DNA from 3 places in the Desulfotomaculum defluvii genome. Region 2 is predicted to be linked to each of the others. Evidence: riboswitches for the same ligand, from Rfam matches in the RefSeq annotation. Region 2 holds a riboswitch; each other region holds the start of a gene.
The links. Region 2 has a riboswitch for thiamine pyrophosphate ahead of ACYQ03_RS00560 (AIR synthase family protein). Riboswitches for the same ligand answer to the same signal wherever they lie in the genome.

Region 1 (5,915 bases), on a different contig from region 2:
GTGGTCGTCTGGGTCGCGGTAATGTCACTGGTATTTCAGCCTGTATTCGACCCGGTCTGGGCGAGAGAAGATAAATCCGATCCGAAAGGAGAATCGCTTCATCAATATCGTGGGTAACGAATAATACCGAATGTTTAAAATGTTGCCAAATATTTATTAGCCACTGCTGCATTTGGACCTTCGTGAGGGCATCTAATTTACCAAAGGGCTCGTCCAACAGCATCACATCCTTATTGCATAGATACGTTCTCAACAAGGCTGCTCGCTGTCTCATACCGCCGGAGAGCATATCCGGATAGCTTTGTGCAAATTTCTCCAACCCAAATAACGGCAGTAGCTCCATGGCCCGTTTACGGGCCTCATCCACACTGCTTCCCTCTAGTTGTAGAGGAATCACCACATTATCCAGGACAGTTCGCCAGGGAAATAGCAAATCGCTCTGAAGCATATAGCTAACATTACCCCGTTCTCCTAGGATTGAATGCTCTCCCAACAGAATTTCCCCTTCGTCTGGCCTAACCAATCCTGCAACTAAATCCAGTAAGGTACTTTTACCACAACCACTGGGCCCAAGGAGACTAACAAACTCCCCTGCTTCTACTGTCAAAGAAACATTGTCCAGAGCCATAATTTGCTTTTGTTTACTTTGGCTAAAGCTCTTACTTATATCCCTTAGGAGCAATCTCTGGCCTGGCATTTTTTCCACCTGCCTTGATTCATATACCATTACTGGGGAAGAAACTGATTGGTAAAGGCCTCCTGAGCCTTAATGTTTTGCTCTATTAAGCCTCGTTCAAACATCCACTGGGCATAGCTGGCCCAAACTTCCTCCCTTTGTTCTCCCCAGCGAGGGGCATCTTCCTGATATTTTGCACTTACCCAAGCTTGACTGGCTTTAACCAGTTCTGCATTAAGTTCTGGAGCATTATTTAGTAATACCTCTGCAGCTTGGCTGGAATTTTCGATACTCCATTGGTAACCCTTGGCCGTGGCGGCCATAAATTTCTTAACTAGCTCCTGTTGCTCAGATATATGTTGCTCATTGGTAATAATCACCGGTGTATAGTAATCGAGAGCCGGGTCTAAGTCTTTAAGCATAATCAAATTTAATTGCATACCCCTTCTTTGGGCTTCTACACCGTCCCAACCATAATATATCCATTCAAAATCTGCATCTCGCCCGATGGAGTTAAAGAAGTCTGTAGCACCTAAGGTAATATTTTGTACTTTATCCGCTTCAACACCGGCTTTTTCCATAACAGCCTTAAGAACCGCTTCCTCCACTGGAGAACCCCAGCCGCCATAACGCTTACCTACAAAATCTTGGGGGGAGGTTATATTGGCTTCTTTTAGTGAAGCAAAGGCCGAAGTGTTGTGTTGGATCACCGCTGCCAGGGACACTAGGGGAATCCCTGTTGACCGAGCCTGGGTAACACTTTCCTGATAGCTGATACCGAAATCTGCTTTGCCGGTGGCTACCAGTTGATCCGTAGTACTACCCTCGCCGGGCTGAACAATTTCTACCTCCAGTCCCTCTGCCTCATAATAACCTTTGTCCTTTGCTACATAGAGACCTGTGTGGTTGGTATTGGGAAACCAATCCAGCATGACAGTTATTTTCTTTAATCCTTCCTCTTTGCTTTGCTCCGGTGCTGCTTTTTTCTCCTGCGTACAGCCAGTAAACAATAGCATCAGGCAGGCCAGCAGACAAAAAATCATTACTTTTCTACGAACCATTTTAAATTCTCCTTCCTTAATAAGGCAATCATGAAAGCAGGGCGCGTGTAAGGGTTATTGCATCTGCGGGGGATAACGATAGCACTTGCTAATTCGGTGAGTTTAGTTTTTCCAAAAAACTCAATGCTCAAGGCCCATGGCTCATGGCCCACGGCCCTTCCCCAAGGCTTTTCTATAAGCTACGGCTGACTGCTAGGTTTTCCTGTAATACCAGGGCATAACAAGCCGGGCAACACCTTCGATGATGAGGTAGATCAATAGACTAAGACAGGTAATAACAATAATGGCTGCAAAGACTCGATCAGTTAAATAGGACTGGGAGGAACGGGTCATAAAAATTCCTAACCCTTTGCTGGCCCCCAACCACTCACCAATTACTGCCCCCATTACACTATAAGTGCCTGCAATACGCAGCCCAGAAAAGAAGAAAGGCAGGGCTGCGGGAAGCTTTACCATGGTAAAAATCTTTCTAGTATCCGCTCCCATGGCTGATAGAAGTCGAATCATATCTCTGTCCACCAGCCGATAGCCATCGGCTAAGTTTATTGTAATGGGGAAGAAGCAGACTAAGGCCACCACGAGAACTTTGGGCAGTAAACCATAACCAAACCAGATAATTAACAACGGTGCTACAGCAATAATAGGAATAGTCTGGGAGATGATTAATAGAGGATAAATAGCCTTTCTTAGGGACTGGGACCAGTCGATGGCTGTTGCCAAAGTAATACCGACCACAACGGCTATGCCCAAGCCCAGAACAGTCTCATAGATGGTTTGGGTACTATGCCGCCACAGAAGTTCTCTAGCCTGCCATAGCGCCTCTACGATTTGACTTGGCCCTGGTAGAATCCAAGCTTCCACCTGGCTAATTTCTACGGCAATCTCCCACAATATCAAGAGAAATAGCAGGGTAAATCCAGGCAGAAAAATAGCTGCAAAGTCCCTATTATCGGTATTTAGCGATCTTTTCATCGATCGTTACTCCTTCAGGACGATAGTGAATCTTTATGTAGGTCATCACTTCCGAAGCCCCTGCAGTAATACAAGCTTCCTGAGCTTTTTTTACAATCTCAATCAGGTGATCCATCTCACCTTCCATGACAGTTTCCATGGGGCCAACTTCGTACTTTACCCCAGCTTGCTGAACCACCTCTATGGCCTTATCAACAATTTCATAACTGTCATCACCTTTGGTTTTGGGTATTACTTGAAATCCTACATTTACTATGGGCATCTTTTTTCCTCCTTGAACTATTTGACTATTAGAAAAAACTTGGCATCCCTTAGTTTACCCTAGGTATGTCCAAAGTCTTTATACTTTCCAACACATTAAATAAAAAAAGCTACCCCAGAAGGATAGCTTTTTGGCACATGAGAAGATTCTCTGTCCCTCCGCTGGCATTACCCAGATCAGGTTTTACGGGTCGGTACCTCTGTACCCTCTCAGCCAGTCTCCCCAGCTCCCCAGATTATTTAGTTGTAGTTAAACTATAACAGGTGTATCTTAGTTTGTAAATGGGTTTGAATAGATGACGAGTTAGATACTAGCTCTGGGCCATAAGCCGTGTGCCATGAGCTTTTTTGCATGTTTTACTTATGGGTCAATATGGACTTGATCGTGTATCATCTATTAAAAGATCCTTAAGCATATCAAGCACAAAAAACCCTAGGCCCAGGGCTCATGGCCCATGGCCTAGGGTTTTTTAAGGCTAATGGCTATTTCAGATCCTCAATGGAATTTATATCCATATAAGCTGGAACCACCAATCCTATTCTGGTTCCTTCCATGTTAGGTCCGAGGTCGTCAAGTTTGTCTTTAAACTCTTTGTAATAATCGGCATGGGTTGCGGGTAACCAAGCTGCAACACTGGCGTCTGCATCTCCAGAAGCCAAACCAGCCCACATGGGACCAGCTTCCACCTGGCTTAATTCCACTTCATAACCCAGTTTTTCTAGGACCACTGCTACAACGTTGGTGCTAGCAATTTCAGAATCCCAAGCAACATAGGCCAGGTTTATTTTTTCTCCTTGTACCGGAGTGATTCCATCCAGCCATTGATTAACCTTTTCCTCATTATTTTTCACCCATTTAGCAGCCGCTTGCCCCTCATCAGTACCTTCCATAATATCTACCATTACTACTGCCATATCTTCTGGCTGCCAATTAAACTTGTCCAGAAACTGATAGGCACTGGGATGGTCTTCTTTTAAGCCCATCCGGGCAATTGTATGAATAAACTCATCATCCCCAAAGATCTTTTTGGGGTCTTCTAGATATTTGAGATCATATTTGGCAAATTTCCAGTGGGGTGTCCACCCTGTTACAATAATGGGTTCTTCATTCTCATAGGCCTTGGTTAAAGCCGCTGTCATTGCCGCACCTGAGCCCTCTACTAGTTCCCAATCTTTTAATTCATATTCCTGTAGTGCTTTGCTAGTGGCTTTCATGATCCCCGCTCCAGGGTCAATGCCGATGATCTTATAGTCTACTTGATCTCCTACTTTACCTGACTGATTAGTTTCCGTAGCACCACCACAGCCTACCGCCAGTAATGAAATCACCAAGCCAATCACTAATAAAAATAATCCTTTTCTTTTCAAACCTTCTCCCCCTTATACTTGTTTTCTGCCTATATTTTGCGTCATTCTGTCAAGAATGATAGCCAGAATGACGATGGCTAAACCTGCTTCGAAACCTGCCCCTATCTTAATTTGGGTTACAGCCCTGTAGACATCCGCACCCAGCCCCTTGGCCCCAATCATTGAAGCAATAACCACCATGGATAAGGCCAACATTATGCATTGGTTAATACCAGCCATTATCGTAGGCTTAGCCAACGGAAGCTGTACCTTTAACAGTTTTTGTGTAGGTGTAGAACCAAAGGCATCCGCTGCCTCCACCAATTCACAGGGAACCTGCCTAATACCTAGGTTGGTTAACCGTATAGTGGGCGGCATAGCAAAAATCACCGAAGCAATGACGCCTGGTACTTTTCCTAACCCAAAGAAAAAGATGGCTGGTATCAGGTAGACAAAAGCTGGCATGGTCTGCATAAAATCTAAAGCTGGCATAACAATATCCCGCACAGTGTCCTTTCTAGCACATAAAATACCAGTGGGAACACCAATAAAGATTGAGATCATAGCCGCAGTCAATACCAAAGCCAAGGTCAGCATGGTATTATCCCAATAGCCAAGGTTATTTACTAAAAACAATCCTGCCAGAGTAAAAAGAGCCACTGATTTCTTGCTAAAATTCCAGGCTAGTAGTGTTAAACCGAGTATTAACGCCCAATCAGGAATGATCATAAAAATATATGCAAAGAGATCGACCCAACCAGTTATTAATGCGGATATTAGGTCAAAGAAACCTCCCAGATGATCGTCAAGAAAGCTCACCATTCCTTCAATCCAAGTATCAAGGGGCATTTTAGGAAATAAGTTTGCCAATGTGTCCAACCCCTTCCTTAGGCACTATGTCTTTTTCAGTTTCTTGGTTTACTTTACCGGCAAGGCCGCCCAGTACTGCTCCACGAACAATTACGCCCAGTAAACGACGGTGCTCACTTACCACTGCCAGTGGTACAGGCGTAAAGGCAATGAGATCAAATAACTCATTCAGACGGGTATCTGGAGAAACCGTAGGCACCTCTCTTTGCATGACTGCCTCAAGGGTTAAGCCGTCCTGGGTGGCTTTGGAAACAGCATCCGCTGTCACAACCCCCAGTAGAATCTTTCTCTTATCTACAACATACAGACTGGATACTCCGCTATCCCTCATTAATTGCAAGGCAACCCTGGGACCCCGATCTAAGGTTATGGTCTCAGGTCTCTTCATCACGTGCTCTGCAGTTAGTACCTTGGACATATCTACATCCTGTACAAACTTTTCAACATATTCATTGGCCGGGTTAGTCAATATTTCTTCCGGCGTACCCACTTGTACAATCTTGCCATCCTTCATCAGGGCGATTCTATCCCCGATTTTCAGGGCTTCATCTAAGTCATGGGTGATAAAGATAATGGTTTTTTGCATATTGGATTGTAGCTCTAGTAGTTCATCCTGCATATCCTTACGAATTAATGGATCCAATGCACTGAAGGCCTCATCCATCAGCAAAACATCTGGGTTATTGGCCAAGGCCCGGGCTAGACCAACTCTTTGCTGCATACCTCCA
Region 2 (5,915 bases):
CCCTTCTCTTACTACTATATAAGACACATCCTGCATATTACTGCCTGTTTGAGTAAATCTACCAGCTTCTATAATTTTAATGATTTTTTCTTGTTCTATTTCTCTATCTCTAAATTGTCTTATGCTCCTTCTGAATTTAATAAAATTAAGTAACTGATCAGCATCCACAGAAAATGCTTCTCTGTTATATTCTTTTACTTCTTCCATGTTATACTCATCTATTGATACTGCATTTTTTGGGCATATAGCGATACAATGCCCACACTTAATGCAGGTTTTGTTTTTAACCTTTGCTTTTCCGTCAACTAGTTCTATATCCTTGGGAAAACAATCTTGTACGCATTGTCCACATCCTATACATTCTTCTATGTTTACTGTTATCATTTAGCAATCTACTCCTTAATGTTTTTTCCAACTAATATATTAACAAAATTTACTTCTTTATGGGAAGATTACGTTTTCTGTTTATTTTGATCATAATTACCCTCCGCCAGTTCCTTAGAGTATTCAGTTGATAATATCTGGTCGTAGCTCTTGCTATCTAAGCGCCTACCAGCTTGATTGATTTTGGGGGCAAGACGAAAAAATTTTATACCCAGATAAATTGAGGTATATAAAGCTATTATGATAATTCCTGCCAGCAAGCCCGATGTTTGACCTGAAATAAATGGCATGCTTATAATAGCAATAAGCAAACTTAGCAAGCCAATCCAAGAAGTATATGGATATCCTGGCATTTGGCACTTCCCTTCTGGAGGGCATCCGTATAGCTTACGGAAACGTAAATGGCTGGCCATAATTACAGCATAGGTAAATAAGAGTGCTAAGCCACCAGAACTTATCAAAAATAAATAGACTCTGGGCAGCAGCAGACCAAGGCCTAACCCTAATAGCATAGCAAGGCCAGAGAACAATATTCCACGATAGGGAACATTGCTCTTGTCTTTTAGCCACTTAGGAGCCTGATTTTCATTGGCAAGGGAGCGTATCATTCGCCCGAGCCCAAACATAGCTGCCAGCATCGTGGAAATTATTGCTGTTATAAGCACTACATTTATAACATTACCTGCCCAGCTAAATCCTTGTCTATTAAGTGCAGCTACCATTGGACTGACATCTTCACTAAGGTGAGCCGTAGAAATCAATGGAAGAAGTACTAAAACAGAAAGTATATAAAACCCCACAAGACTTAAAACCGTATATTTGATTGCCTTTGGAACAGTTTCCTTGGGATTAGTCGTCTCTGAAGCAGCTAATCCAATTATTTCAAAACCGGCATAGGAAAAAATCACTATCAGCATGCTGCCGGCAATGCCCTGTAAACCTGTTGGAAATAGAGGTTCCCTGGCCAATTCTCCAGCACCAATTGCTGGGCTTCCTGGCATAAGCCCTACAATCAATAATAAGGCTAGAATTATGAAGGAGGCTATGGCTAATAGCTTCACTGCAGCAAGACTACTCTCCAGCTTGCTTAGCTTATCAGCTCCTAAAAGATTTAACAGTGTAACACCGATTATAATTAGGCTCCCCAGAAAAGCTATAGATATATTGGGTAGCCACTCACGAACCAGGATTGATACAGCAGTGGCCTCACTGGACATAGCTAGAATAATTCCGGTCCAGTACACCCATCCAACAACAAAGCCAGTCCCTGGGCCAAAGACTTGTGTTGCAAAGGTCCGAAAGGAGCCAGCATCAGGATTGGCTACTGTCATCTCAGATAAAGCAAAGAGTATGAGGTAAACAAGCAGCCCACCAAGTATGTAGGAAATTAATATGGCAGGTCCAGCTGCCGAGATGGCTACCGATGAACCAAGGAAAAATGAACCTCCTATAACGGTTCCTAATGCCATCATTGTAAGCTGCCCTGCAGATAACCCTTTGTGTCCTTGCTCCATCTTTTCCCCCGTGTTCCCCATATTTCTAGGTTTGTTTATTTCGCATTATTATATTTTTCATTTGCCTCAGTTTTATACCAAAAACAAAATACCCCGCAGTTTAATCCTGCGGGGGACTTGTTGATAGATTATTTTTAATAGGTTGCTCACCTTTTAGTTAGGGTAAAACTGATCTAGTTTAGCTTTTTTAATACGTCCTTAAACCCTGTGATTGGGACGACTGGAATACCCTTGGCCAGGCAGTGGTCAAGCAACCGTCCCTTGGCAAACACAAGATTACTGTGGCCAGCAGGGCAGATATCTGAGACCCCATCACCCACATAAATCACCTGACTACCTGGTTCCGTCAAACGCTTCATAAGGGAACTCTTACAGGTACCACATAGGCCACAGTCCTGGTTATGGTAGGTACAGGTAATACCAAACCCCTTCTCATATACTAGCTTATTAGCAAAATAGGGTACTTTAAGGTGATATTTTGTTAGAATGTGTTCAATACAAAGGTCGTAGCCATCACTAAGGATATATATAGGATGGCCTTCTTTCCTGCAATAACTGACGAAGGCCTCGAAGCTCTCATCAATCTCTATCGTATCCAACAGTCTCTGCAGATCAGCTAAAGAAGCCTGGAAAAGTTGAAAGGTTCTATTGGCACATTCTTGGGTTGAAATTTCCCTCTTCTCCCACAATTCATTAATCTCTTGCCAACCATCAGTTGCAAAGTTTTCTACCATTACATCACAGGTATCCCTTTTGGTAATTGTTCCATCAAAATCAACAAAAAACACTCTCTTCAGTGGTTTCACCCTCTCCTAACCTTGAGACAATGCCCCAAAGAATACTTCCCAAAAGTGATCCACCGGAGGCGGCAACAAGTCTTGTTCACTCCCATCCACTTCTAACCAGCGGCGACCCTCCCCTTGGGGTACCACTTTCCCAATCACGGCAGCGGGTATGCCGGCCATTTCATAAGATTTTAAGACATCCCCAACCTTATCTGGGTCAACTGTTAACACTAGGGTGCCCTCACTGATTACTTCGTAAGGATTCAGTTGAAAGTGGCTGCAGATTGCTTTTACATCAGGGGGCACCATAACTTGGGATCTTTCAATACGTAAGCCCACGCCAGAGGCTTCAGCTACTTCCCAGAGACCCCGAGCCAATCCACCCTCTGTAGCATCGTGCATAGCATGTACCCCACCGCAGGCTGCTGCCAGAAGAGCGTCCTCTACCACTGTCATTTCCTTAATTCTCTGGGAAGCCTGCCCCACTAGCTCTTCTGTAATGCCCGCGGACCGTAAACTATCTCCCAACTCACTCCCCAGGAGGGCCGCTGCCTCTATGGCTGCTCCTTTGGTAATCAGGACTGCATCACCCACCCTGGCACCTGCCGGGGTTATATATTCTCGGCCCATGCCCCACACGGTGATACCTCCTATCGTTGGCACATTAACCGCACCATAGAAACCAGTATGCCCACCGACTATGGAAATCCCCAGATTTCTAGCAGTCTCACTGATGCTTCGCACCAAGCGAGCTATGTATTCTTCATTGGTATCGGGCGGAATAAGAAGGGAATAGGTCATAAACTGGGGCTTAATGCCCATCACTGCCACATCACTGGCCCCAATATGCACAGTAATCCAACCAAAATCCTCCGGTGATGTGGTGGGTCCGGGGAAAATGGGATCCTCGGCAATAGCCATAAACTGGTCCCCTATCTTTAGGATGGCCGCGTCCACGCCCATACTTGGCCCAACGACCACTTCTGGGGTCATTGCACCTGTTTCCGGCAGGATTGCTTTTTGGAAAAATTCATCATTTACCTTACCAATCATTTTTTTCACCCCTTATGATGTTTACAAAAAGTCAAAAAAATAAACACCCCTGCCCGGGGTGCCACAAATAGCGTAGTTGCATTTCCCTTCGCTGGTATTACCCAGAGCAGGTTCAATGGGTTGGTAATTACCTCTCAGCCTTCCGGCACCCCAAATGACTTCTCAATTTATTTTATTGACTTAACTAATCTAATTATATCACTGACTTTAGACAAGATAAAGCCAGAGATATATAGTAAAAAGGTTCTTTTAATGTTTTTATTTGTAAATTAATCTTTACAGATATACTTAAGTAAACTACAATTTTATTAAAATAATATTTGGCTAGGGGTGCCTAACGGCTGAGAGGAATATATTTCCAACCCTTGAACCTGATGTGGTTAGTACCACCGTAGGGAAGCTTTGTGATGCTCAATTGATAAGCTTACCTTTTCGGTAAGCTTTTTTATTGTGGTCTCAAAGCTTCTTCCTTTCACAATTTTAATGAAAGAAGGGAAAATATGAATTATACTACCCAAATGGATGCTGCTAAAAAAGGTTTGATTACAAATCAAATGCGTACAGTAGCTCAAAAGGAAAATATGGATCCAGAATGTTTACGTAGATTGGTGGTAGAGGGGAAAGTTGCTATTCCAGCAAATAAGAATCACACTAATCTTGATTGCGATGGTGTTGGACAGGGACTACGCACTAAGATTAATGTCAATCTAGGTGTTTCCAAAGACAGTTATGATATTGAGTTGGAATTGGAGAAAGCAAAAAAGGCAATAGAGCTAAAAACTAATGCTATTATGGATTTAAGCTGCTATGGTAAGACACAAGAATTCCGGCGTAAGCTTATTGAAGCATCACCAGTTATGATTGGTACCGTACCCATGTATGACGCAGTGGGCATGTTGAATAAAGATTTAAAAGATATCACCGTAGATGAATTCTTTTCAGTTGTCCAAAGGCATGCTGAAGATGGTGTGGATTTTATGACTATTCATTGTGGTATGAACAAAGCTACTGCAGAACGAGTGAAAAGAAACAAGAGACTGACAAACATTGTTTCCCGGGGCGGTTCACTACTTTTTGCCTGGATGGAACTTAATAATCAGGAAAATCCTTTTTATGAATACTATGATAGACTACTAGATATCTGTGAAAAGTACGATGTCACAATAAGTTTAGGCGATGCTTGTCGTCCTGGTTCCCTTAATGACTCCACTGATCCGGCGCAAATTGAAGAACTGATAACCCTGGGCGAGCTAACCAAGCGGGCCTGGGCAAGAAATGTCCAAGTGATGATAGAAGGTCCGGGGCATATGGCACTAAATGAGATCGCTGCCAATATGTTGTTGGAGAAAAAGTTATGCCACGGAGCACCCTTTTATGTACTTGGACCAATCGTAACGGATATTGCTCCTGGTTATGACCATATCACCAGTGCCATTGGTGGTGCAGTGGCCGCTGCAAATGGTGCTGATTTCCTCTGTTATGTAACCCCAGCCGAACATCTTCGTTTACCGAATCTGGATGATATGAAGGAAGGTATTATAGCAGCCCGGATTGCAGCCCATGCTGCTGATATTGCCAAAGGAATCCCCGGCGTACGCCAGTGGGATAATCAAATGAGTGCGGCCCGTGCTGATGTTGATTTTACCCGTATGATTTCTTTAGCCATTGACCCTGAAAAAGCAAGAAAGTACAGGGAAGAGTCCAAACCAGAGTGTGAAGATACTTGTACTATGTGCGGAAAGATGTGTCCCATGAAAAACATGAAGAAAATCTTAAATGGAGAAGACCTAAGCCTTATTTAACAGTAAAAACATATTAAACTATAAACTCCCCCTGTAAGAAAGAGATAATTCACCTTTGAATTATCTCTTTCTTACTCACAGACCTCATTGGCGACACGCCCTACTACTCATAAAATATTTATACAATCTTTACCACTTGCCTATATTTAGCAATGCTATACTACTTATGAGGTGCACCGATGAGTTTAAGAAATTTCTTTTATGTGTTCCTGGCCCTTATTGGGTTAATGATTTTAGCAGTAATGGCCCTGATTCGTATTGAAGGGTTATCCCTGACAGATGCAGTTTGGCTAGCTACTATTAGCATAACTACCGTAGGTTATGGGGACGTCGTCCCTAAAACTGTTTCAGGCCGTCTGGTAACAATGGGACTGATT
Region 3 (5,915 bases), on a different contig from region 2:
TTTGGGAGGGGGTATTGTTGTGGGGCCGAAAAGAAAAAAATTATTAGCATTTATATCTTTGCCAGTAATTATGATGACCGTTGCAGTTTTCTTAGCAGCCCATATGAGCTTTGCTCCCCAAGATAAAATACTGCCCGGCATATGCATCCACAACATAGATATGTCTATGTTAGGTTATGAACAGGCAATGGACTCATTAAAAAAGCTAGAACAACAATACCAAAAACCAATAAAAGTAAAATACAAGGATCTACTCTGGGTCTTGCCCATGGATCAAGTGGGTTTGAAAATAGATTGTGAGAAAGAGGCCCGAAGGGCTTTGGTCATTGGACGTCAAGGGTCCCTGTGGCAGCAGTTTTTGGAGCGTAGACAGGCCTTTCAAGGTATAAGGTTAAAACCTGAAATTTCTTTGGACAAAAGTTTGCTGGAAAAACTTGTGGCAGAGGCAACTGAAGTTATTATCCTGCCTCCCCGGGAGGCTGGTTTAATTATAAAATCAGATCAGACAGTGGAGATATCTCCAGGCCATAGTGGCAGGCTAGTGGATATCGATCAGTTAGAATCCGACATTAAAGAAGCGTTGCTGACAGGAGGTTTAGCACCCATTGAACTGAAGTTAATTGAGGTTCCGCCCACACGAACCACAGAAGAAATCAAGGCCATGGGAGTGGACTCCCTATTGGGTATGTTTTCCACTCAGTTTGATCCTAATAAAGTTAACCGAGCCTATAATGTTAGTGTAGCTGCAGCGGCCATTGATGGTTTGACCGTCAGCCCCCAGGAGGTTATTTCCTTTAATGAAGTTGTGGGTCCCCGTAGTACCGAAGCAGGATATAAAAATGCTCCAGTGATTATTAACAATGAAATGGTGGACGGATTGGGTGGTGGCGTGTGTCAGGTTTCAACTACTCTTTATAACGCCGTATTGTTGGCGAATTTAGAGGTCGTTGAAAGAAGCAATCATACAATACCCATATCCTACATTCCCATTGGCAGAGATGCCACGGTAGTTTTTGACACCATTGATTTTAAATTTAAGAATAATACAGACTACTGGCTATATATCCAATCCTATGTTAAGGGTGGCACCCTAACCATCAAGATCTTTGGTAATTCGGAATTTAAAAGAGATGTAGTAATCCGCAGTTGGGTTGAGGAAACCTATGATCCCAAAACAATAACTGAGGAGGATTATGGTATACGAATGGGGGATAGGGTAGTGCGTCAAAAAGGTGCCCAGGGTTACAGGGCAACCGGGGAGCGCATCGTGATGAAAAACAATAAGGTGATTAAAGTGGAAAAACTACCTACCAGTATATATAAAGCAAGAAACCAAATTATTTCCCAGGGTATGGCACCTCCAGGTACAATCCTCAAAAGCCCAAAACTGCCGGTGCATAATGAAGTTGAAGAAGAGGTTTATGACGACCTTCAAGAATAATGGTTAAAACAATAGTGAAGAGTTGTAAGTATCTTATTAAGCAAAATAAAAATCAAGTAAGGTCTTGATGAAGAGACATACTTACACTATTAATCATTGTATTATTAGAAATAAACCAAGAACTATAAAGCATAATTATATAGTAATACCAGATTTGTTATTATATAAAACCGCATGCAATTTTAGTATGCGGTTTTATTTGTTATATATTATAAAATTATGGAATTATATGGATACTACACATTGATAATACTTACAACTTAGGTGTTGCTTATGGTCATATAGAATTTTTCTTGTAATCACCTATGATTAATGATACAATTATTTAAATATAGGGAATATTTATACAATTTTATTTTTTAACTTTCTATTTTTAGGTTGACCTTGTAGTATCGTAATAGTATATTAAACTTATTATAATAGGGGGAGAGAATGAGTCATGAAGAAAAAAATACTTTTATTATTAGCAATGTCACTATCAATAATTATGTTAGTAACAGGATGTGGATCTGACAGTAATTCAGAAACTCAAAAAGAGCCAGCTGCAAGTGAAACATTTAAGGTGGGACTTGAATGTGGTTATGCACCATTTAACTGGACACAAATGGATGATTCAAATGGTGGGGTTAAAATTGATGGTAGTAAAGAATATGCAGGTGGCTACGATGTAGAAATCGCTAAAAAGATTGCCGAGGGTTTAGGAAAAGAATTAGTTATTGTTAAAACTGAATGGGATGGCCTAGTACCAGCATTAACATCTGGTAAAATTGATGCAATCATTGCAGGTATGTCACCAACAGCAGAACGTAAAAAGACCATTGACTTTTCAGACATCTACTATAAATCAGATTTAGTTATGGTTGTTAAAAAGGGTGGCAATTATGAAAGCGCTAAGTCTATTCAAGATTTCAAAGGAGCAAAGGTTACTGCCCAATTAAATACCTTCCACTATACAGTAATCGATCAAATTGAAGGTGTAAATAAACAACCAGCTATGGATAACTTCCCGGCCATGAGAGTTGCTTTGGAGTCAGGAATTATTGATGGATATGTCTCAGAACGTCCAGAAGGTGTTAGTGCTTCCGCTGCTAATCAAAACTTTGCCATGGTTGAATTTACAGAGGGCTTTACTACATCAGATGATGATACTGCAATTGCAGTTGGTATTGCAAAAGGTAGTCAATTAACTGAACAAATCAATAAAATATTAGCAGGTATCCCAGAAGAAGAACGTACAAACATTATGGATACTGCTATTAAAAATCAACCGGCAGCTGAATAACCAGTATGTGAAACCGGGCGCATTATTATGCACCCGGTTTTATGACGCCTGTCGTAAGGAGGAGAAAAATGAGCTTTGAGTGGATAGTAAAGATTGTTTCTGACTACGGGCCAATGTTCATTCGGGGTGCGGGTATAACACTCTTAATTTCTATAATTGGTACTATTATAGGATCATTTATTGGTTTATTAGTAGGGGTTGTGCGTACTATTCCTCTACCAGAGCGGGGGGCCAAAAGAATTACCCTGCAAATTATTAATGCTTTACTTTCAGCCTATATAGAATTCTTCCGGGGCACACCTATGATTGTACAAGCCATGGTAATTTATTATGGTTCTGCTTTAGCTTTTGGTGTGGATATGAACCGGCTGGCGGCAGCAATTTTTATTGTATCTATTAATACAGGGGCTTATATGTCCGAAATCGTTCGTGGTGGTATTATATCTATTGATAAGGGACAATTTGAAGCAGCCCATGCCATAGGTATGAATCATTTTCAAACGATGATTAATGTTGTAATACCACAGGTAATTCGCAATATTTTACCGGCAACAGGCAATGAATTTATTATTAATATCAAAGATACCTCTGTGCTTAACGTAATTTCTGTATCGGAATTATTTTTCCAAACCAAATCAGTTGCAGGCAACAACTTCAGATATTTTGAATCATTCTTTGTGGCGTGTGTTATTTACTTTATTATGACCTATACAGTAACTAGAATTTTACGTTACTTTGAAAAGAAATTAGATGGGCCAGATGATTACATTCTGTTAGGTAATCAAATGCAATTAGAAAGACCGGAAGACAAGCTGCGTAAAACACAAACTAGTTAGACGGAGGAGGGAGCATATGGAAAAAGTTATTGATATTCAACACTTAAGTAAATCCTTTGGAGCCCACGAAGTCTTAAAAGATATAGATTTTTCAGTTAGCAAAGGAGAGGTTGTCTGTATCATAGGTTCATCTGGCTCTGGTAAATCAACTCTTCTTCGTTGCATTAATTTGTTAGAAAAACCAAGTGGGGGCCAAATTATATATAAAGGGGAAAATATATTAGATGATAAGCATGATATTTATGCTTACCGCACCAATTTAGGTATGGTTTTTCAGCAATTTAACCTATTTAATAATCACAATGTTTTAAACAATTGTGTAGTCGGACAAATAAAAGTACTAAAACGTTCTCGGGCTGAAGCAGAAAAAATAGCTATGAAATATTTAAAAGTTGTTGGCATGGATCAATATATTAACGCAAAACCAAGACAATTATCAGGTGGTCAAAAACAACGGGTGGCTATTGCTCGAGCACTTTCTATGGAACCAGATGTGATGTTGTTTGATGAACCAACATCAGCCCTTGACCCAGAGATGGTAGGAGAAGTCCTCAAAGTTATGAAGGAACTAGCTGAATCTGGTCTTACCATGTTAATCGTAACTCACGAAATGGGATTTGCAAAAGAGGTATCTGACCGTGTAGTATTTATGGATAAAGGAGTTATTGCAGAAGAAGGAAGTCCGGAGCAAATTTTTAATAATCCAGTACAAGAACGCACCAGAGAATTTTTAAAACGAACCTTAACTCAGATTTGATCAAAATACTTTGTTGTTATAGAACTATTGCCAGTGGCTTGATTGATTGGTATACTTTAAAAAATATATAAATCCGGGAGCTTGTGGAAGCACGCTGAGAGTACGACTAAACCGTCGTTGACCGGTTGAACCTGTTGGATAATGCCAGCGTAGGGAGTGATGAGAAAAGTATGGGCACTTTGCTTACGCATTGTGCTCTTTTTTATGTCACTTTCAGGAAGTACTAAAATCGTAGAAGGGAAGGGAATGTATCGTATGAATCTACAAAACATTGCCATTACATTGCAAAAGGTGAGGCAGGTAAACCCTCTGATACACAATATTACTAATGTTGTGGTAACTAATTTTACTGCCAACGGACTATTGGCCTTAGGCGCCTCACCGGTGATGGCCTATGCAGTGGAGGAAGTGGCCGATATGGCTAGCATTGCGGGAGCCCTAGTTCTCAATATTGGGACTTTAAATGAAAAAGAGATCGAAGCGATGCTTCAGGCGGGTAAATCGGCAAATCAGCATAACGTTCCAGTTGTGTTTGATCCGGTTGGGGCAGGAGCCACTGCTTACCGAACTGCAACAGCACGAAGGATTGTAAAAGAAGTCAAGGTATCTGTACTAAGGGGAAACGCTGGGGAAGTGGCCAATGTTATTGGCGAAAACTGGGACGTCAGAGGTGTTGATGCGGGTCAAGCCAAGGGAGATGTAGTTTATCTAGCTCAAAGCGCCGCCAAACAGCTGGATACAGTGGTAGTGGTAACGGGTAAAGAAGATGTAATCACCGACGGTCAAAGGACCTATGTGGTCAACAACGGGGATGCCCTATTAACTAGGGTAACGGGAACTGGCTGTTTACTTTCCTCAGTTATTGGAGCCTTTTGTGCAGTGGAGCAGGAACTGCTTTTGGCATCGACGGCTGCACTGGTGAGCTATGGGGTGGCAGCAGAAATTGCCGCCACTCTTAAAGGACAGGAAGGACCAGGTAGTTTCCAAATTGAATTCCTAAATCAATTGGCCAAAGTATCTAATGAGGAAATTATTAAATATGGTTCTGTAATAACTAATTTGAAGTAAAAGAGGAACGACTATGAACAAAACATTTAAGGCATTGACCATTGCTGGTTCGGACAGTGGTGGTGGTGCCGGTATCCAAGCAGATTTAAAAACATTTCAGGAACTAGGGGTCTATGGTATGTCTGCCCTTACAGCCATTACTGCACAAAACACTCTGGGTGTACAAGGGGTCTATCCTTTGCCAATAGAGGCTGTGCAGCAACAAATCCGGTCCATCGGTGAAGATATGGGGACAGATGTTGTCAAAACCGGTATGCTTTTCAGTAGTGAAATCATTCAAGTGGTGGCTGAACAAATAAAACATTATCAATGGCAAAATGTTGTGGTGGATCCCGTTATGATCGCCAAGGGTGGTGCATCTTTGCTGCAAAGTCAGGCGGTAGTTGCATTAAAAAAATACCTATTGCCATTGGCAACCATCATCACGCCCAATATTCCAGAGGCTGAGGTATTAACAGGAATGACCATAATAACCTTGGAGGATCGGCAGGAAGCTGCCAAACACCTGCAGCATCTGGGTGCTGCCTATGT

Region 1: another riboswitch for thiamine pyrophosphate. It lies ahead of ACYQ03_RS03260 (thiamine-binding protein); the one in region 2 lies ahead of ACYQ03_RS00560 (AIR synthase family protein).
Region 3: another riboswitch for thiamine pyrophosphate. It lies ahead of thiM (hydroxyethylthiazole kinase); the one in region 2 lies ahead of ACYQ03_RS00560 (AIR synthase family protein).

The regions. Positions count from the first base shown of each region.
Region 1 is NZ_BAAHYV010000006.1:108,830-114,744, reverse strand. Features, by position in the region: gene ACYQ03_RS03275 (ABC transporter ATP-binding protein) at 1-697, opposite strand, end outside; gene ACYQ03_RS03270 (ABC transporter substrate-binding protein) at 727-1,737, opposite strand; gene ACYQ03_RS03265 (ABC transporter permease) at 1,930-2,709, opposite strand; gene ACYQ03_RS03260 (thiamine-binding protein) at 2,684-2,971, opposite strand; TPP riboswitch at 3,108-3,214, opposite strand; gene ACYQ03_RS03255 (glycine betaine ABC transporter substrate-binding protein) at 3,454-4,338, opposite strand; gene ACYQ03_RS03250 (ABC transporter permease) at 4,351-5,187, opposite strand; gene proV (glycine betaine/L-proline ABC transporter ATP-binding protein ProV) at 5,168-5,915, opposite strand, start outside.
Region 2 is NZ_BAAHYV010000001.1:117,035-122,949, forward strand. Features, by position in the region: gene ACYQ03_RS00545 (nitroreductase family protein) at 1-384, opposite strand, end outside; gene ACYQ03_RS00550 (amino acid permease) at 453-1,898, opposite strand; gene ACYQ03_RS00555 (MtnX-like HAD-IB family phosphatase) at 2,072-2,704, opposite strand; gene ACYQ03_RS00560 (AIR synthase family protein) at 2,711-3,736, opposite strand; TPP riboswitch at 3,803-3,899, opposite strand; TPP riboswitch at 4,053-4,151, shown strand; gene thiC (phosphomethylpyrimidine synthase ThiC) at 4,237-5,538, shown strand; gene ACYQ03_RS00570 (potassium channel family protein) at 5,718-5,915, shown strand, end outside.
Region 3 is NZ_BAAHYV010000008.1:368,942-374,856, forward strand. Features, by position in the region: gene ACYQ03_RS17190 (VanW family protein) at 20-1,441, shown strand; gene ACYQ03_RS17195 (transporter substrate-binding domain-containing protein) at 1,881-2,723, shown strand; gene ACYQ03_RS17200 (amino acid ABC transporter permease) at 2,792-3,559, shown strand; gene ACYQ03_RS17205 (amino acid ABC transporter ATP-binding protein) at 3,576-4,316, shown strand; TPP riboswitch at 4,380-4,489, shown strand; gene thiM (hydroxyethylthiazole kinase) at 4,476-5,384, shown strand; gene thiD (bifunctional hydroxymethylpyrimidine kinase/phosphomethylpyrimidine kinase) at 5,398-5,915, shown strand, end outside.